DNA from 2 places in the Neobacillus sp. FW104-15D2 genome. Region 1 is predicted to be linked to the other one. Evidence: predicted binding sites of a transcription regulator. Region 1 holds the regulator's gene; the other holds the start of a gene.
What was found. The regulator LexA, encoded in region 1, represses DNA repair genes until DNA is damaged. The targets are predictions, from matches to a motif close to CGAACATATGTTCG.
Positions count from the first base shown of each region.

Region 2: uvrB (excinuclease ABC subunit UvrB) is a predicted target of LexA. The motif match lies at 4,259-4,272, and genes of this name have one in related genera.

Region 1 covers NZ_JBYTCJ010000001.1:326,155-336,779, reverse strand. Annotated here, with positions in the region: gene AC3WR0_RS01665 (ABC transporter transmembrane domain-containing protein) at 1-422, opposite strand, end outside; gene AC3WR0_RS01660 (YneF family protein) at 696-908, opposite strand; gene sirA (sporulation inhibitor of replication protein SirA) at 983-1,423, opposite strand; gene tkt (transketolase) at 1,906-3,912, opposite strand; gene AC3WR0_RS01645 (DUF896 domain-containing protein) at 4,156-4,389, opposite strand; gene AC3WR0_RS01640 (YneB family resolvase-like protein) at 4,518-5,171, opposite strand; gene yneA (cell division suppressor protein YneA) at 5,202-5,525, opposite strand; gene lexA (transcriptional repressor LexA) at 5,684-6,307, shown strand; gene AC3WR0_RS01625 (DUF4257 domain-containing protein) at 6,566-6,853, shown strand; gene AC3WR0_RS01620 (hypothetical protein) at 6,965-7,150, shown strand; gene AC3WR0_RS01615 (hypothetical protein) at 7,313-8,011, opposite strand; gene AC3WR0_RS01610 (aspartyl-phosphate phosphatase Spo0E family protein) at 8,296-8,565, shown strand; gene AC3WR0_RS01605 (alpha-amylase) at 9,099-10,556, opposite strand.
Region 2 covers NZ_JBYTCJ010000004.1:156,973-167,597, reverse strand. Annotated here, with positions in the region: gene uvrA (excinuclease ABC subunit UvrA) at 1-2,085, opposite strand, end outside; gene uvrB (excinuclease ABC subunit UvrB) at 2,093-4,072, opposite strand; gene AC3WR0_RS05325 (DUF2198 family protein) at 4,406-4,642, opposite strand; gene AC3WR0_RS05320 (hypothetical protein) at 4,908-5,192, shown strand; gene AC3WR0_RS05315 (ArsR/SmtB family transcription factor) at 5,329-5,658, shown strand; gene AC3WR0_RS05310 (cation diffusion facilitator family transporter) at 5,679-6,596, shown strand; gene AC3WR0_RS05305 (heavy metal translocating P-type ATPase) at 6,751-8,865, opposite strand; gene AC3WR0_RS05300 (ArsR/SmtB family transcription factor) at 8,871-9,257, opposite strand; gene AC3WR0_RS05295 (YqjF family protein) at 9,401-10,114, shown strand; gene AC3WR0_RS05290 (chemotaxis protein CheX) at 10,280-10,625, opposite strand, start outside.

The DNA of each region.
Region 1 (10,625 bases):
GAGTCTACAAGCGTTAGAACCCCAGCCCCAGCTGTCTGCTGTATTGCCGAAATGTCATTAGTGGCATGTGCCATGAGGTCGCCAATTCTCCTTTTCTGGTAAAATGCCGGCGACATCGTCGTAAAATGCTGATAAAGCTTATTTCTCAGCTGCTTGGAAAGCTTTACAGCCGACCCAAATATCATGATTCTCCAATAATATCTAAGAGTGTACATGCCAATTCCTGCTCCAGCCAGAACAAGAATCCATTGAATGAGAATCCCTTTTGTCAGGGTTCCCTCTTTGATTTCGTCTGCCATGATTCCTATTACTTTTGGAGGAACCAGCTGCAGCAATGCTACTAACAAAAGCAGAAAAACCCCTGAAATATAAGCTTTTTTCTCTTGTTGAAAAAACCATTTTAAATCTAAAAATATTTTCATATAACGCCTCCGTAACCCCCTGAGAAGATTTGTTTCTGTGTATTTATTTCGGAAAACTAAGGAAAAAAACTCCATATTGCCGAATTTTAATTTTATCAAATATTTTCACAATAATAAAGATTAAAAAAATATTTCTTCCCAATGAAAAAAGCACCCATAATCATATGAGTGCTTGTCCGATTCGCTAATCAGAATTTCTTCTATAAATTCTGAACGAATAAGTGCAAGAAAGGCTCTGCTGTCGGCTATAAGCGAAGCAATTGCCAAGTTACTTTATTTCGTTTGTTTGTTCATTGCTGCCATCATTTGATTGATCTTCTTCTGGGATGGTTTCATACCCATTTGCATCATCATCATTTTAAGCATTTGTTCATTGATTGGCGGATTTTTCTTCAAGTAGGTCATCATGTATCTACGTGCAATGAAAAATCCTAGTGCTATACCGACTACTAGAGCCAGGACACCAACTAGAATGTTAATTCCCATTTAAATTTCCTCCTTCATGTTGTCTAACATACAGTGTACTAAACAAAGCTCAATTATACAATATCCGCCTTTATTTAGACAAATTTTCTTTCCTTTATAGGCTTAAGCCACCCAAACCGGCTTTTCTCCAGATCGATGGCTAAAAAAGAAGTTTCACATTTCCGCAGCACTTCAAAAAAGACCGTTTCGGCTTCATAGCTGCCAGAACCTTCAACATATATTGCCTCTCCACGGACTTCCAATGTTGCCCTGCTTAGCTTTCCGCTTATTTCTATGGAATATGTGCCATTTTCTGCACTAAATCCTTTATCATTTCCAAGTTTTTTTTGAATCATCTGGTGAACGCGCAGTACCGGTATCGGCTTGGTAATGAACTTAATTTGTTTATCGATTATATACTTTAACTCGCCCTTTGAAAATTCACTTTCCCTGAACAATTGAAAAAACATGCGCTCTCTTCCGAAGTAATGTGCAGCAAATTCATCTTCTATTAAATATAGCCGATACTTTCTCACCACAATCTCTCCTTCGCCAGGCAACTCTATTTTCTTCATTATAAAAAAAAACTAGTAAAAATTTTGTCTTAAGGCGGCGAAAAATATGTCGAATTCATAATTTTCAACTATTTATTTTATTATAGCGGACATTTCCAAAACTTGTCACGTGAGATGGCAGAGGTCTCCTCAAATAGTCAACTGTATTTTACAAAAAGAACCGCTCCCTTTTCGCGGACGAATTGTCAAGCTTGGCAGTTCGTTCTTCCGCTGGAGTGTCCCTCAAAATTTTCCAACTTAAATGTTTTGGCGCATGAGAGATAAACTTCCACGCGTTAAACCTTGAATTTGGCGCATAGCAGAGACATTTCCGCGCGTTAACTATTGAATTTGGCGCATAGCAGAGATATTTCCGCACGTTACTATCTTTTCTAAGAACACAAAACAAAAAAAGCTGTTTCAAAAACCACCATATCGGCAGTCTCTGAAACAGCTTAAAAGTATTATTTATTTAGTAAAGCTTTTACACGTGCTACTACATTTTCAGTTGTAAATCCGTATTCTGCCATTACTTTTTCACCAGGAGCAGAAGCACCGAAGGTATCGATACCCAATACTTCGCCTTCGTCGCCTGTGTACTTGTGCCAGCCAAATGAAGAACCCATTTCGATTCCAAGGCGTTTCTTCACTGTTTTAGGAATAACAGATTCTTTATATTCCTTGGACTGAGCTTCAAAGCGATCCCATGAAGGCATGCTGACAACTGCTACATCAATACCTTCTTTTGAAAGTACTGCTTGAGCTTCTACTGCAAGACCAACTTCAGATCCAGTAGCAAGCAATAACGCATCTGCCGTTTCTTTAGAAGCAGGTGAGATTACATAAGCTCCTTTGGAAACTCCTTCATAAGCATTCTTGTCAGTATCCTTGATCGTTGGAAGGTTTTGACGAGTTAATACAAGCGCAGTTGGCTTGTTTTCAGACTCAATAGAAAGCTTCCAAGCAGCAGCTGTTTCATTTCCATCTGCAGGACGAATGATTGAAAGATTTGGCATAGCTCTTAAAGCAGCCAGTTGTTCAACTGGTTCATGTGTTGGGCCGTCTTCACCAACAGCAATACTGTCGTGTGTGAACACGTATGTTACTGGAAGTCCCATTAATGCAGCAAGGCGGATTGCCGGACGCAGGTAGTCAGAGAATACAAAGAATGTACCGCCGAATACCTTGATTCCGCCGTGTAGCGCCATACCATTGAGGGCTGCGCCCATGGCGAATTCACGCACACCAAACCAGATGTTTTTGCCTTCGAATGATCCTGGCAAGAAATCGGAAGATCCTTTAATCATGGTTTTATTGGAACCTGCAAGGTCTGCAGAACCACCAATAAAGGTTGGAAGATTTTTTGCAATGCCATTTAAAACTTCATGTGAAGATTGACGGCTTGCAACGGCCTTTCCTTCTTCGTATACAGGAATATCCTTGTCCCATCCCTGAGGAAGTTCATTTGCCATTGCTTTTTCAAGCTGGCTGCCGAGCTCAGGGAATGCGTTTTTATATTGAGCGAAAGAATCATTCCATTCTTTTTCTTTCTTCTCGCCATTTTCAACAATCATTTTTTTGAAGTGGGAATAAACTTCATCAGGAACATGGAAATCCTGTTCGAAAGTCCACTTATAAGCTTCCTTAGTAAGCTTCAGTTCATCTTCACCAAGTGGCGCGCCGTGAACACCTGAAGTACCAGCTCTGTTTGGTGAACCGTAACCAATGACGGTTTTAACCTCAATAATAGTTGGACGATCAAGATCACCTTTTGCTTCTTCAATTGCTTTTGCAACTTCGTCCAAATTATTTCCGTCTTCTACACGAACATATTGCCATCCGTAAGCAAGGAAACGATCTTTTACACTTTCAGAGAAAGCTTGTGATAATTCTCCATCTAGGGAGATATCATTTGAATCATAAAGCACAACCAGACGGCCAAGCTTTAAGTGGCCTGCAAGAGAAGCAGCTTCTGCTGAAACGCCTTCCATAAGGTCTCCGTCCCCACAAAGTGCATATGTAAAATGATTTACAAGTTCATAGTTTTCTTTGTTATAAACACTTGCCAGATGGCGTTCTGCCATTGCCATACCAACAGCCATAGCAATACCTTGTCCAAGAGGACCAGTGGTAGCTTCTACACCTTCAGTGTGATGGTATTCTGGGTGCCCTGGAGTTTTGCTTCCCCATTGGCGGAATTGTTTAATGTCTTCCATTGGCAGGTTATAACCTGATAAATGGAGCAAGCTGTATAAAAGCATGGAACCATGTCCTGCTGATAAAACAAAGCGGTCACGATTAAACCATTGTGGATTATTTGGATTGTGGTTCATAAAACGAGTCCACAGTGTGTATGCCATAGGAGCAGCTCCCATTGGCAAGCCTGGGTGTCCTGAGTTTGCTTTTTCGATAGCGTCAATTGAAAGTGTTCGAATAGACGTTACTGATAACTCATCAATAGTTTCAAACATAAATTACATCCTTTCTTTAACCCTTGGATATTGGTTACATCCTTATATTATAGGTCTAAAGCGATTAATACAACAAAAGTGAATGTTGTAAGCGCAGTCACTTTAAACCAAGGCTGTCCTGCTTGAATTTGAAGTTAAAATCTGTAAATTTCTAGTCAATAATGCATATTCCCTCTTTATCATGACACAAACAGAACAAGATTATGAAAATAAAAAAGGAGTACATTTCTGCACTCCTCTTCATTAATGAAGTTTTTGATTCCTTTTACGCTGCTTGAGTTTATCAGGTGTTACATCATTGCCTTCCGGGTCGATAATCTTTGTATTCGTTAAAGTATCCAGCATGGAGGAGCGAAAGGTCTGAAGATATTCTTTTCTAAGGGCGGACTGTTCCTTAGCCTCTGCTTCAGAAAGTGAACTTTCCTTCGCTTTTTTCGCTAACTCATTTATTCTTTTCATTTTCTCTTTTGAAAGCATGCTTGTCCCTTCTTTCTTGAGGTTTCTATTATTAGATCAACAAGATCAAATTATTTTTCTAAATATGACAACTGATTTTACTAAAAAAAAGACCCATTGGCAAGCCAAAGGGGTCTTTACGTTTTATATCAGTCCTCAGCATCTAGGTCCTCCATATGCTGCTGATATCTTCTATGTACGGTAGCTTTGGAAACCTGGTATCCAAAACCCCTAAGCGTGGCGGCAATCTCGGCAAAAGTAAGTCCATTTCTTTTCAAACGCACTATTTCGTCTATGGGCACTTCAATCTTATCCCTGCCGGCTCCCTCACCTTGGTTCTTTAAATTCCTCTGAGGTTTGAAGCCATTTTTCACTGCCCGTTTCATTCCTCGTTTGATTTTTATATTATGGAGCTTCCGCTGGTATTCTTCCACCATTCCAACAATTTTTAACACCATCGAATCAGATTCGGATAATTGCAGCTCTCCGTTATGATAGATGCTATAGAGTTTGATGCCTTCTTTTAAAATGCAATGAAGGAGGGCAATTTTTGCATTACCTCTCCCCAGCCTGGTTTCATCCTGTATTAATACTGCATGAATATCGGGTTTCCTTATTTCATCCAGCAGCTGAAGAATACCTTCCCTCTCCAGGTCATATCCGCTGGCCTGCTCCCTTATAATTTCTGCAATTTGAAATTGGTTTTGGCTGGCCAGTTGGGTTAATTCTTCCTCCTGCCTGATTAAGGAGGTTTCCTGTGTTTCCTTATCCGTGCTGACTCTGCAATATATAATGGCATTCATGAAGCAATCAGCCCGCTTTCTTTATATTGATTATTCCCCTGCTGCACTGGCAAGCTCACCAGTAGATAAGATTTCTTCTTTTACCGGAATAACAAGCTCCTGGCCAGGAATCAGCTTGTCCCCATTTACTTCATTATGAAGCTTTATCCAGCTTACAAAGCGATCCTTTGACATATTGTTTTCTTCTTTATATTGATCAGCAATCTTCCAGATTGAATCACCTTGAGAAACAGTGACTTTTATGTAATTGTTCTCGTCTGGAGAATCCAATGTAAATGATAGAACCAAAGCAGATAGACAGCTTAAACCTACAAGAATAATAGCATAGGAATACTTTTTCCACATTTTCTTCATCTCAAGCACCTCTATTAGAATATATGTTCGCATTTGTTGATTTGATTATAAACCGAACGTTTGTTTCACGTCAACAAAAATATTCGAACTTATGTTTGTATCAAAAATGGGAACATGTTATAATAAAATCAACATAAACCAGACGAGGTGCAATCTAAATGGCAAAATTATCAAAGCGGCAGCAGGATATCCTTGACTTTATCAAAGGGGAAGTTAGGAAAAAGGGCTATCCGCCATCCGTTCGTGAAATAGGCGAAGCAGTTGGACTAGCTTCCAGTTCTACAGTCCACGGCCACCTGGCCCGCCTGGAAAGCAAAGGGCTTATTCGCAGGGATCCTACTAAACCAAGAGCTATTGAAATATTGGAACTTGAAGAAAGTATGCATATACCCAGGGCAAGCGTAATTAATGTCCCAGTTGTCGGTAAGGTAACAGCTGGTCAGCCGATCACTGCTATTGAAAATATTGAAGAATACTTTCCCCTTCCTGAGCGGATCGCTCCAGCGAATGAGCATGTCTTCATGCTTGAGATTATGGGTAATAGTATGATAGAGGCCGGTATTCTCGATGGCGACTACGTTATTGTTAAACAGCAAAGCACTGCTAACAACGGTGATATCGTAATCGCTATGACCGAAGAAGATGAAGCAACCTGTAAGAGATTTTTCAAAGAAAAGGACTATATCCGATTACAGCCTGAAAACTCATCTATGGATCCGATTATTGTAAGAAATGCCTCAATTTTGGGTAAGGTTATTGGAGTTTATAGAGATATTCACTAGGAAGATAGACTTTATAGTAAAAACCGTGATTTTAAACGATTTAAGGCGAGGCAGTGCAAAATGCCCGCCTTTTTTGTTTAAAATTATTCTAATTTAACTGATTGGTATTTTTATACAGTTATTTAGAACTATTTAATTTTTTGGAAAATTCAGTATTTTAACTCATGTATAGGGTTTTCTTTTTCGATATAATGAACACACAACACGAATAGCCTTAGGTCACAAAAATATTTAGGCTTAAGGGAGTGTGAGGAGTTCATGTTTTTCAACATTGCTTTCTCCATCATATTAGGTGGCATGGTCGGTATCTGCAGTCATATGAGAAAGAACGGAAAGCTTGTAGTGCCTTATCGCACCAAGAAATTTTTGTACCCTGGTTTTCTACTGGAAATGTCCTTGGGTTCCCTCGCTTCAGTCCTCGTTATACTCTACGCGGAGCCAACCTCACCCGTACAGGTGGCCTTCCTCTCAATCCTGGCGGGTTATGGAGGTGATGCTGTCATTAGAAGATTTGATGTTTTAGGCTCAAATCATCACGGAAAATAGAGAGAAAACCGCAATAACTTCCCTTAACCGCCCAATTTAGCATTGGTCAAACTCACGGCTCACCTTTTATTCATAAGGTATAACTAACCCATAAATAAAAGAGGTGAGGAAATGCCCCCGTATATGTTTCCCGGATATCAGCCACATGGAAGCTGGCATCACGGTTATCCCCCATATGGTCACGGATATGGATACCATCATCATCATCAACCTTATTACCCATACCCACATCACTATCCTGTAGGATACCACCATGGCCCGTTCCATTATGGCGGCGGTTATCACCATCCTTATTAATTGAAATAGTTTAAAAGAAAAATTGAAAAGGATGCCCGCATCAAGGACATCCTTTTCTGTTTGGTTATACGAAGTAATCGAACATAGGATAACCCCTGGTTCGATTAAATCATGTTAATTTTTTTATCATCAGATAACAGCTATCTAATCGAATTTTATCAACTATTCTTTAGGAATAAACTTAATATGCAGGTCATTATTGATATCAATGGTATCTCCATCTTCCAATTCCAAATTGTTAAACTCAGGATTATACCATTTGCTATCGCCTACACCAAACATTTCATTTACTTTGCCTCCATCATCAACAATGAAGTTACCTTGACCGCTTACAGCTTTACAATCGTAAAGTCCCGCATCAATATCACGGCCAACGACATATTTACCAGCACCGAAAGTTTTAGTTTTTGCTGCCAGTGCTTGAGCTGCTGCTTCGGCGGCTGCTTTTTCTTCGGCTGCTTTCTTTGCTGCCTCCGCTTTTGCTGCTGCTTCTTTCTTTGCCTCTTCCTGTTTTTTCAGTTCAGCCGCTTTGATTTGCGCTTCTTTTTCCTTGTTTTCACGCTCTTGCTCACTCATTGCAAAAAAGGGAGCCGCTTCACTAACCTTATTAGAAAGCTCTTTATTATCTTTTGTAAGTCTATTAATTTTAGCTTTATTTGAACCAATTTCATCTTTCAATTCCGCATTCTTAGCATTAGCGGCCTTTACTTTGGAATTGGCATTATCCAGATCAGCACCAGAAGGACCAGTGTTAGCACCTATAATAAGAGCAATCAAGGCAGTTAAAATATACTTCCATCTTCTTTTTACAAAACCTAATACTTTATTTCCGCCTGTATTTCCTTTATTCAAATCGACCAACTCAACCCATCCCTTTTACATATAAATTTAATCCAAATGTAATTATAATGTTATTGACATAGAAATTGTCCCTTTTTCTAAAAAAAGAACTAGGGAATATTCCCCAGTTCCTTAAATGATTTTATCTAAATTGGAAACCAAATTACTCGGCGACTCGTATCCATGCTATGTTACAAAAGTTCAATGTTTACTTTATCGCAGGGAGTGCGTGATGGAGATATGGCCCGTGGGGGAGCAAGAATGAAGAATTATGTCGTTTTTTGTTTAAAATAAAGGGTTTCAAAATGGAGCGGAACTTGGTAAAATCAGTTGTGCGGATGTCTATTTATGTAAAAAGAGGTTGGATGATGGAAAACTTACTGATATTTTCTCCTTTTGAACTAAAGATTTATATCGAATACTTGAGAATTGATTTAATCGACAAAGGTCAGCAGCTCGGTTTAATTAACGAAGTAACCATTGAAGCCAGCCAGGAGCTGGATTATTTTATTTTTCAGTATCAATTGCTGACTGGATCGAGAAACATCCCGGTAGTATCGGCTGCTTCTTTTTAAAGTAATAGGGAAATACATATACCACCTTCCATTTCCCTCCCCAGCCCAATAACTTGTTCCTCTAGATTTCTCCCCTTTACCTATATTCTGAATAAAACCCGGAAGTTCATATTAGCCGGAGTGGCCCATAAAATACAGGATGTTCATATCTTTCTTTATTCGGGCATAACCGAATAAAGAAAGGCATTCTTAAACGAAGCCGGGCATTTAATAGAGAATCCGTGCATTTCCTTAATAAATTCGTGCATTTCCTCTGAAAAATCTTGCATTTCTTCGAGAAACTCGTGCATTTCTTTGATAAACCCGTGCATTTCTTCGATAAAGTGGGGTATTCTTTCTTCACCGAGAGGGTATAACCATCGAAAACATCCGTATTCTCCATAAATGTATTGAATATTAACCTAAAAAACTCTTTTTCAATAAAAAAGGTTTGTATTTTTCATCAAAAACATTATAAGGGCGTATCGCCAACTACCAAATACCCCTAAACATATGCCAAAAAGGCGTCCCAAAAGGAACGCCTCTCCAAACTTTTATTCCTCCTCACAAACAGCCCATACGGACAAGCAGCCGCCATTTACCGGGAATGTGGCACTGCCATCCTCCCCGATTGTAATTTTCTCCTCCCGTGAATGGGTGATATCAACCCACACTTCGCCAGCTCGTTCCTCGCCAACATTCATCGTTTTTTCACCATCATCACCATTTGATACTACAACCGCACAACCTGAGTTCTGTACGGCAGGGATTCCTTTCCGAACCCATCCAATGGTATTTGGATGATCAAAGTAATCGACCTGTTCTCCGTAGGCTTTAAACTGTCTTACATAGAGAAGCCTATCGATGATATCCTTCATTCCATCGCGAGGTTCAGGCCCTTTGATTCCGTAATAATCTCCATAAAAGACGCAAGGTAAGCCTTCCTGGCGCAGAAGAATGAGCGCATAGGCACTTGGTTTAAACCAGGGTTCAACCCAGGATTGAAGGGCTTCATACGGCTGTGAATCATGATTATCCACAAAGGTCACTGCATTAAGAGGATGTGATTTTACAAGAGTGTCATCAAAAAGCGTTGATAAATCAAACTCACGACCCTTTATAGATGCTTCGTGCAGCTTGTAATGCAGGGAAACATCAAATAAATCGATTTTAAATTCAATATTATCCAGGAAGTTGCGGCATGCCTCCAACTCAGAATTCCAGAACTCTCCTACAACGTAGAAATCTTTTCCACAATGAAGCATCATTTCTATAACAAATTGTCTAATAAAATCATGGTTTATGTGTTTAATAGCATCGAGGCGGTACCCGTCACAATGAGTTGAATCATAGAGCCATTTGCCCCATCTGGTCATTTCTTCCCTGACATCTTCCCGATTGTAGTCTATATTGGCAAACATCAAGTAATCATAGTTGCCAAATTCACTGTCGACATTTTCATTCCAATTTTTATCGTCACCGCAAATCCGGTAAACACCGACTCTTTCTGTTTTATTATCATAATCTGTTCCATTAAAATGCTCAAAGTTCCATTTAAAGGTTGAGTATTTATCACCTCTGCCCGGGAAATCGAATTTTGTCCATCCTTCGATGTCAAAGGGTGCTGAGATTTCCTTTGTTCGGTCATTAGGGTCCACTTCGATAACCTTAAATAACTCCGTGTCATCCGCTGCCGCTTTGTGGTTCATCACAATATCCATGCAAACCTTTATATTATTCATATGGCATTCATCAATAGCGGCCAAAAGCTCTTCTTTTGTTCCATACTTGGTTCTTACTGTTCCTTTTTGATCAAATTCGCCAAGATCATATAGGTCATAAACACCGTAACCAGTATCTTCTGCTGACTGGCCTTTTGTTGCAGGTGGAATCCAAATGGAGTCAATTCCTCTCATTTTTAATTCTGCGGCTGCTTCTTTGAGCCTGTTCCAATGGTTTCCGTCTGCCTCTACGTGCCATTCAAAAAACTGCATCATCGTCTGGTTCTTCATCGCTTTCCCCTTCTATCTATCAGCATTAGCGGTTAATTTTAAATTAGTAAACTGCTTGTCTAAAATTTA
Region 2 (10,625 bases), on a different contig from region 1:
CGGTGTCCGGCCGATAGGAGACTGGTCGATATCGATTACCTTTTCAAGGTGCTCGATTCCTTTAACTTCCTTGTGCTCACCAGGCCTTGTTTTTGCGTTATGAAGTTTCTGAGCAAGTGACTTATGAAGTATTTCATTAATCAGCGTACTTTTACCAGAACCGGAAACTCCCGTAACGGAAATAAACATTCCAAGCGGAATTTTCACATTCACATTGCGGAGGTTATTTTCCGATGCTCCTTTAATCTCAATATAGCGGCCATCCGCCTTGCGTCGTTCAATTGGCAGGGGAATGAATTTTTTACCGGCAAGATATTGCCCTGTCAGAGAGTTCGGATCTTCCATTACCTCTTTCGGCGTTCCTGCAGAGACAATTTCACCACCATGCACACCGGCGCCAGGTCCGACATCAATCAGGTAATCAGCAGCAAGCATCGTATCTTCATCGTGCTCAACCACAATCAATGTATTTCCGATATCACGCATATTTTTCAACGTGCCAATCAGCCGGTCATTATCCCGCTGATGCAGACCGATTGAAGGCTCATCCAAAATATACAATACACCCGTCAGCCTTGAACCAATCTGGGTGGCTAGCCTGATCCGCTGTGCCTCTCCTCCCGAAAGTGTCCCGGCAGCGCGGCTCAAAGTCAGGTAATCCAGACCAACATTTATCAAAAATCCAAGGCGCTCCTTGATTTCTCTAAAAATCAGGGTGGCAATCTTCATTTCTTTTTCGGTCAGCTCGAGCCCATCAAAAAAGTCATTTGCATCCTCAATCGATAGGGAGGTTACCTGAGAAATATGAGTTCCAGAGATTAGAACGGCAAGGCTTTCTTTTTTCAAACGGTAGCCTTTACAGGTTGGACATGGCTGCTGAGCCATATATTTTTCCATCTGCTCACGAATCCAGTCAGAGCCTGTCTCTTTAAAACGGCGCTCCACATTGCTGAGAACTCCTTCAAATACGATATAGCCATCCTTTACCTGGCCAAAATCATTTTGATAGCGGAAGTGAATCCTTCTGCCTTCAGAGCCATAAAGAATTTTATCCAGCTGGTTTTTCGGAAGATTTTTGACAGGAACATCCATGTCAATTCCGTATTCCTTACATACTGCCTTCAGCAGCTGCGGGTAATACTGTGAGCTTGTCGGTTCCCATGGAGCAATTGCATGCTGATTCAGCGTTAGCTCCTTATTTGGGATAACAAGGTCTGGATCGACTTCAAGCTTTGAACCAAGACCATCACATTCCGGGCAGGCTCCATACGGGCTGTTGAAGGAGAACATCCGCGGCTCAAGCTCTCCTATTGAAAAGCCGCAGATTGGACATGCATGGTTTTCACTGAATAAAAGCTCTTCCTCACCCATCACATCCACTATTACATTACCTTCGCCAAGGCCTAGGGCGCTTTCAAGTGAGTCTGCAAGCCTGGATGCAACACCCTCCTTCACCACAATACGGTCAACGACCACTTCGATAGAGTGCTTCTTATTTTTTTCAAGCTCAATGTCGTCACTAAGGTCTAACATTTCTCCATCAACCCGTACACGTACATATCCTTGCTTTTTAATCTCATCAAAGACTTTTACATGCGTACCCTTTCTTCCCGAAACAACCGGTGCAAGAATCTGCATTTTTGTCCGTTCAGGGTATTCCATGATCCGGTCCACCATCTGTTCAATCGTTTGTGAAGATATTTCAATGCCATGGTTCGGACACGTCGGTCTTCCAACTCTGGCAAATAGCAATCTTAAATAGTCATAAACTTCTGTTACCGTCCCAACCGTTGAGCGCGGGTTGCGGCTTGTTGTTTTCTGGTCTATTGAAATCGCAGGTGACAGCCCTTCAATTGCATCGACATCCGGTTTGTCCATTTGTCCAAGGAATTGCCGGGCATAAGCAGACAGCGATTCAACGTAGCGGCGCTGCCCTTCTGCATAAATAGTATCAAAGGCTAGCGAGGACTTTCCGGAACCGGAAAGTCCTGTCAGCACAACAAGCTTATCTCTCGGAATTGTGACATCAATATTTTTTAAATTGTGAGCTCTGGCACCTTTGACAATCAGTTTATCCATCGCCATGTTTACGTCATCCTTCCGCTTTCAGCTCAAATAACAAGTCACGAAGTTCAGCAGCTTTTTCAAAATCAAGCGCTTTGGCCGCGTCCTTCATTTCTTTTTCCATATTCATAATCATGCGTTCTTTTTCTTTCTTTGACATCTTGCCAAACTTGGCAGATGGTTTGTACTCTTCCTGCTCCTCGGCCGCGTGGGTCGCACGAATCGAATCCCGTATACCCTTTTGAATGGTCGTAGGAGTAATGCCATGCTTCTCATTGTATTCTTCCTGTATCACACGGCGCCTTTTTGTTTCACTTATAGCCAATTCCATCGAATTGGTCATGCGGTCTGCATACATGATTACGTGACCGTTAGAATTCCGCGCGGCACGTCCGATGGTCTGAATCAGTGACCGTTCGGAACGGAGGAATCCTTCTTTATCGGCATCTAAAATTGTCACAAGTGATACTTCCGGTATGTCGAGGCCTTCCCTTAGGAGGTTGATTCCGACAAGAACGTCATATTTGCCGAGGCGGAGTTCACGAATAATTTCAATCCGCTCCAGCGTCTTAATCTCAGAGTGAAGATACTGTACTTTGATACCGATTTCCTTTAAATAATCTGTCAGGTCCTCGGACATTTTTTTCGTAAGGGTGGTCACAAGAACGCGTTCATTCTTTTTAACTCTATCTTGAATTTCACCAATTAAATCGTCAATCTGACCCTCAATCGGCCTGACCTCAATGTTTGGATCAAGCAGACCAGTCGGCCGGATAATCTGTTCTACCATCACTGGTGTATGCTCTATTTCATACGGGCCAGGCGTTGCTGAGACATAAACAATTTGATTGACATGCCCTTCAAATTCATTGAAGGTCAGCGGACGGTTATCCATGGCCGATGGCAGGCGGAAACCGTGGTCCACAAGCACCTGCTTACGGGCCTGGTCACCATTAAACATTCCCCGAATTTGCGGAATGCTAACATGGGACTCATCGACCACAATTAAAAAATCATCCGGGAAGTAATCAATAAGTGTGTAAGGTGTAGATCCCGGGGGCCGGAGTGTCAGGTGGCGAGAGTAGTTTTCGATACCGGAACAGAAACCCATTTCTCTCATCATTTCGAGATCATAGCGGGTCCTTTGTTCAATCCTTTGTGCTTCAAGAAGCTTTTCTTCTGAACGAAGAACCTCAAGACGTTCCTCTAATTCTTTTTCGATATTCTGGATAGCAATCTGCATTTTCTCTTCGCGTGTAACGAAGTGGGAGGCCGGGAAGATGGCTACGTGATCCCGTTCACCAATAATTTCACCGGTTAAGGCATCCACTTCACGAATACGATCGATTTCATCACCGAAAAATTCTACACGCATACAGTGCTCATCACGTGATACCGGGAAAATTTCGACTACATCTCCCCGCACCCGGAATGTTCCACGCTTAAAATCTATATCATTCCGTTCATATTGAATATCAACTAAACGATGCAGCAGCTGATTGCGCTCAATTTCCATACCGGTACGAAGCGATACGACCATATCACGGTATTCTTCGGGAGATCCCAAACCATATATACAACTCACACTCGCGATGATTATGACATCCTTCCGTTCAAACAGCGAAGATGTGGCTGAGTGGCGGAGTTTATCGATTTCATCATTAATGCTCGCATCTTTTTCAATAAATGTATCAGTCGAAGGCACATAGGCCTCTGGCTGGTAATAATCATAATAACTGACAAAGTATTCAACCGCGTTGTTCGGGAAAAACTCTTTGAATTCGCTATAAAGCTGGCCTGCCAGCGTTTTGTTGTGCGCGATTACCAGGGTAGGCTTATTGATTTCTTTAATAACATTGGAAATCGTAAACGTCTTCCCTGTACCTGTAGCACCAAGCAAGGTCTGGTGCTTCTTATTTTCGCGAATTCCCTGTACCAGCTGCTTGATTGCTGCCGGCTGGTCCCCTTGTGGCGAATACTTCGAAACTAATTCAAATTGGTCCTTCACAAAACATCCTCCTGTTACTGGATTTCATTTAGAGCATGGTTCATTAAACCTGTTTTCGGACCCTCTGTGCTGCCATGCTATATTAAAAAGATGCGCGCCTGCCTAGCGACGCAAATCTTACCTTATAAGTCAAAAAGTTCATATCACCATTCTACCACAAACTCCCTATTACAAACCAACAATATGCGAACTTACATTCGCAAAAACCTTTTTTCAGTTATTTTAAGGGGCTTTTCCACAACTATCCGGATTTATTGTTGCTTTTTACTGCTTTTATGAGGCTCTTTATCGGAAAAAAATATAGCCTGCCGGTTTTGAACCAGCAGGCTATCTTCAGGAGCGGCTTTCGCTTTTTCTGGGCTTCATTTTAGAAGCCAGCCAAAAGCCTGCCGTTAAGGAAAAGGCATCAATAATGATTAGTGTCATGGTGTTTGTGTACCCTTTATAAACAGATGTGGCAATTAATGCAACGGTTAAAATAAGTGCAATTACTCGGTTATAGCACACGCGGGTAAACAGCAGGACAAGCAGGCCAGGCAGCAGGAGTGCCGCCAAATATTTGATAAACAAGTGAAAACACCTCATTATTTTCAGGTCTGTTAACTCATTCTAAAAACTTATCCTATAATTTGCAACTGTCAAATTATAAATATTATAGATTTTAATTTTAAATGGAACTCCTAAACACTTCTAGTCTTTACCATGTTTAGGAAATCTTTAAAAGTGTATAGAAAAGTAAGGAAACTCCCCTTATGATCAGAAATCCGAAAAATGGCTGACGAATATACCTCTTAAGTTATAATACTCCAATCTTACTAGATGGCGGTGATTTAAAATGAAAAACCAAGGCTATTCAAAGGAAGAAGTACTTCGAAATCTTGAAGAGGATATTGCTAAATGTAAAAAGCAGATAGAAGAAACTGTCCACGATGCAAGATTAGACGACATTTCAAAGAGTTTGTCCCAGAATCTTACCTCTCTAGAAATAGTGGCAAATTCCAAGCAGGTTAACTATCCAGTCATTGATTCTGAAGCACTCCATAACTATCTAATAGATTATGACCTAAAAAAGCCTATTAGCGACGGAAATTACTATAATGTCGTAAGCTTTGACGAGTAATAAACCAAAAGCCCCTGTTTTTAACAATTTGGGGCTTTTTCTTATTAGATTTGAGATTGTGCTCTGTCGCTTTTTTAGACAATATGCACATATGAGCATATACTAATAAAGAGAGTTTTTAAAGGGGGTTCAAAGGATGGATGGGGATGAAAAAGGCTTTGAAAAATCTAAAATAAAATCATTAAACGAGGAGACTCTTTTTATGGTTTCCCAAACCTTTAAGGCATTAGCAGACAGTACAAGAATTAAAATCCTCTACTTATTATCCCAAAAGGAATGCTCGGTAAATGAGATTGCAGAGGAATTGGGACTGCATCAATCAACTGCTTCCCATCAATTAAGCTTTTTAAAAAATCTTCGGCTTGTGAAGTTTAAGCGGGAAGGAAATACTGTTTATTATTCACATGACGACCAGCATATCCTGGATCTTCTGCAGCAAGCCATCGACCATGCATGTCATAATTAGTTTTTTAGGAGTGATTTTTCATGTCACATAATCATAATCATGGGGGGCATGGACATAACCATGAACCGGCAAATTACGGATTAGCATTCGGGGTGGGGATCATCCTGAATACCATTTTCATTATTATAGAAGCTGTTTATGGAGTTATTGGTGACTCCTTGGCACTGCTTGCGGATGCTGGACATAATTTGAGTGATGTCCTCGGTCTGATAATTGCCTGGATTGCCGTTTGGCTTGGCAAAAAAGGACCTTCCGAAAAAAGGACCTATGGATTTAAAAGAAGTTCCATTTTAGCGGCTTTATTCAATGCGGTTTTCCTCTTAGTCGCTTTAGGGGCCATTGCATGGGAAGCCATACAGCGTTTCTCCTCTCCTCAGCCGGTTGAAGGGAAAACTGTCATCATTGTCGCCATAATCGGGATAATAATTAACACTATTACTGCATTGCTCTTTATGTCAGGACGGAAGAACGATTTAAATATCAGAGGTGCATTTATGCATATGGCTGCAGATGCCCTTGTATCCCTCGGTGTTGTCGTGGCAGGTTTTATCATGCTTTGGACAGGTTGGGAATGGCTCGATCCCACAGTCAGTCTGGCGATTGCCATTGTCATTTTCTTTGGAACGTGGGGCCTTTTAAAAGAATCCCTTAATCTTTCCCTGGACGCTGTTCCTGAAGGATTGAACATTAAGGCGATTAAAAGTTACCTTTGTGAAATACCGACTGTTCTGGAAGTTCACGATTTGCATGTTTGGGGAATGAGTACTACGGAGGCGATCATGACAGCACATATCGTTCGTTCCACTATAGAGGATAACGATGAATTGCTGAAAAGGATAACCAAAGAGCTCCATGATCAATTTGGTATTGAACATACTACCATTCAAATTGAAAAAGGAACATTCAACTGTTCCCAGCAGCCCGATACTACCATCTAAATCACAAAAACAGCAATCCACAACCAGGATTGCTGTTTTTTCTTCATGTTAACTACGATACATTCTCCGAAACAGTTTTGGCCCTCCAGACGGGTAGTTTATCTTCACTTTCCTATAGAGAGCCTCTATTAACATTAATATGGTTATCCATACATTATTCCCTTACTTTTAAAAGGCGCAAACCGTTTAAAGTGACAAGGAGAGTGGTCCCCATGTCTGCAAAGATGGCAATCCATAAAGTAAGCCAGCCTGGAATCACGAGCAGGAGGGCAATCACTTTGATAACCAGAGAAAAGGTTATATTTTGCTTTATGATGGTTAGGGTTTTTCTGCTTAATTTGATTGTAAAAGGCAGCTTCCGAAGATCATCGTTCATCAGTACAATATCAGCCGTTTCAAGTGCGGTATCCGACCCGGCGCCGCCCATAGCAATCCCTACCGCTGCAGTGGCTAGTGCCGGAGCATCATTGACTCCGTCTCCTACCATGGCCACACTGCCATAATCCCTTTGCAGTTCTTTGATAAAATGAAGCTTATCCTGCGGCAGAAGTTCAGCTTTTACATCGGTCATACCGACTGTTTTCCCAATTGCCTCCGCAGCCGCATGATTGTCTCCAGTAAGCAGAATGGTTTTTTCGATTCCCTGATTGTAAAGCCGTGAAACAACCTCTTTGCTCGTGCCGCGAACTTCATCTGCAACCCCTGCAATGGCAAGAACCTCTTCGCGGTCGGCTATCGCCATCACGGTTTTTCCTTCCTTTTGGAGGCGCAGGAATTCGTCCCGAATGATAGGAAGAATAATCTCTGCAGCTTCCTTTTTTATCATTTTTAAATTACCTACAAAATAATGCGTGCCATCTACTTTACCGGCAATCCCCATTCCTACAGTTGAAGTAAACTCTTCAACTTGCAGATCAGGAGCTTTTTCCGCAAATTTAATGATGGCAGAGGCAAGCGGATGCTTGGCACGGCTCTCCAGCGCTGCCATAACAGCCAGGATATGATCGCGGTTTTTTCTTTTTCCAAAAACAATAAAATCTGTTACTACTGGGATGCCATTTGTCAGAGTGCCAGTTTTATCAAAGGCGATGGCTTTTAAGGCTCCGGCTTCCTCCAGATAGTTTCCGCCTTTAATCAGCACACCGTTTCTGGCAGCATTGCCGATAGCGGTGACAATCGAAACCGGGGTGGAAACCACCAGAGCGCAAGGACAGCCGACGACGAGAACGGCAAGACCCTGATAAATCCACGTGCTCCAATCCCCATGAAATAGCAGTGGAGGAATGAGAGCGACTAGTGCTGCAATGATCATGATAGCGGGTGTATAGTATTGAGCAAACCGATCGACAAAGCGCTGGGAAGGAGCCTTTTCACCTTGGGCTTCTTCGACAAGGTGAATGATTTTTGCAATCGTTGTGTCTTCCGCAATTTTGGTCACTTTGATTTTTAGCAGTCCTTCTCCGTTAAGGGTTCCGGCAAAAACTTCATCGCCCTCCGATTTCGCCGCTGGTACAGATTCCCCTGTAATCGCGGCCTGATTGACAGCTGATGTTCCTTCCATTACAAATCCATCCATAGCGATCAGTTGGCCGGGTTTTACCAGCATGGTATCTCCAATTTCAATATCATCGGTTTGATGAATAACTTCTTTGCCGTTCTTTATGATGATTGCTTCCTTAGGGGCCATTTCCATTAAAGAGCTTATAGAATGGCGCGCTTTATCCATGGAATACCGCTCGAGCGCTTCACTGATAGCAAAGAGAATGACCACGACAGCACCTTCGCTCCACTGGCCAATAAGCGCAGCCCCAATAATGGCAAGGGTCATGAGAGTCCGCATATCGAATTGCAGTTTAGCTAGATTTCTCAGCCCAGTTTTAAAAAGAGGATAGCCTCCAATTAAAATGCTTGCAGCAAATGAAAGGATTCCGAGAAGGCTCTTCTCACCCGCTAAATACCCGATAATAATCATTAAAAAAGAGATTTCGAGCAATAAATACTTTTTCCAAAAAGGGACTTTTACAGTCGGACGCTGTTCCCCTTTTTCCGGCTGGATGATGAGCTTTTCAAAAGCTCCTGCTTCCTCCAGCTGTTTGATTTCTGTATTTCCGTATACCGTGAGTTTGGCAGCTCCAAAATTTACTTTTGCATCCAAAACACCATCCAGGTGTTTCACGTTCTTCTCGAACGTTGCGGCACAGCCTGCTCAGGACAAGCCCTGAATGCGGTATACGTGTTTTTCTGCAGTTTGAGAGTCTGTTATTGACATGGAGGTCACCTCTTTTCAATCGGCTCAGGCCGGCCGCTTAATTCCTGTTGATGGGCAAATGCCAGGTGAATCAGCTGTTTAACATGAACGTCATCAAGCGAGTAAAAAACCAGCTTGCCTTCTTTTCGGAATTTCGCCAGTCCCAGGCTTTTTAAATGCCTGAGGTGATGCGATGCAGTTGCTGTTGTTGCACCCACAATACTGGCAACATCACATACGCAAAGCTCTTCTTCTATTGTGAGGGCGTAGGCTATTTTCATTCGGGTTTCATCAGATAAAGCTTTAAAAATTTTGGAAACGTTACTAATATCATCAGGCTGAAGCAGCTTTTGAATACGCTCAACCTTGTCAGTATAAACGCAAGTAACCTCGCAAACATCATGTTCCTTCATTTTTTCACCCACTTATTCAAATGTTCGTTTGAATTTATCATATTCAAACCATGGTTTGAATGTCAATCTTTAATGGCGAATGTTTAAAAAAATACGATGAGAGTAAATGTAGAGATAAGTATATTATGAAAGGAAGTTGTTTTGTGGAAGAAAACGGACGTCCCTATCCCTTGCCTGAAACCCCAAGGATTATGACGCAAACCTGGGAAAACTTATTATTTATCCATTGGCCCGTGCCGGCAGAAAGCTTAAGAAATCTTATTCCTGAAGAGCTGGAGCTGGAAACCTACGATGGCACCGCATGGATTGGAATTATCCCTTTTCAGGTCACTCACCAGCGCGTCCGGAGAGTACCTGAAATTCCGCTTTTTAACACGTATTTGGAGCTGAATGTACGGACGTATGTAACACATAAAGGGGTAAAAGGGGTATTCTTTTTTTCACTGGACGCCAGTCATCCCCTTGCAGTCCTGGGGGCAAGGATACTTTCCCTTCCTTATAAAAATGCTTCCATGGATTTTGAGAAAAAAGAGGAGATCATTCACTTTGAAAGCAAACGCGTTTTGAGCACTGATACTCCCGCCAAGTTTAAGGCGATCTACAGGCCAGTATCACCTCCTAAAGAGTCGGTGCCGGACAGTCTTGAACAATTTCTATATGAACGGTATGTCTTATTTACAAATGTCGCCGATGAAATAGTGCGAGGTGACATTCTGCACGATCCATGGGAGGTAAGCAAAGCCTCGCTCGAGATTCATGAGAATTCCATGTCTCCCGTTGAACTCTCGAATAGAGAGCCACTTGTCCATTTCAGTCTCTCGAAAACTGTTTTTTTCTGGCCTTTTCAAAAGGCGTAGAAAACGTATCCTGGTTAGAAAAAAAGGGTGCGAATGAAAGGGGATATATTCATTCACGTGAGAAAAAGCGGAAAGAAAGTAGGGACTACATGACCGAAATCCTCTCCCGAAAGTAGGAACTATGTGACCGAACTAAAAAAGAGCCTCAGTGGCTCTTTTAGTTTTCTAAGCTTCTGCAATTGATAATAAAAAGGACATTTCACCGGCACCGCTCACATTGATAGGCAGCTCGATGGGGTTTTTTATGTTGTGGAGCGTTGTTTTTCCTTCGATAACAGTAGGCGGAGTAATATCCATTGATATTCCCTGCTGTGAGGCAAAGGTTGTCATATTTCCCGCCAACATATTGCCAAGCTCTCCGGTAAATGAAAAGAGCATTTCACCCTCAACCTTCATGCCGAACATGCTATTAGCAATTTCTCCAAATGTTGAAGGATCTGCTTTTAAAATCAACTGGCCCTTGCACTCCCCCGTCATTCCAATTAATACACCCAGATGGGAAGTGACTTCA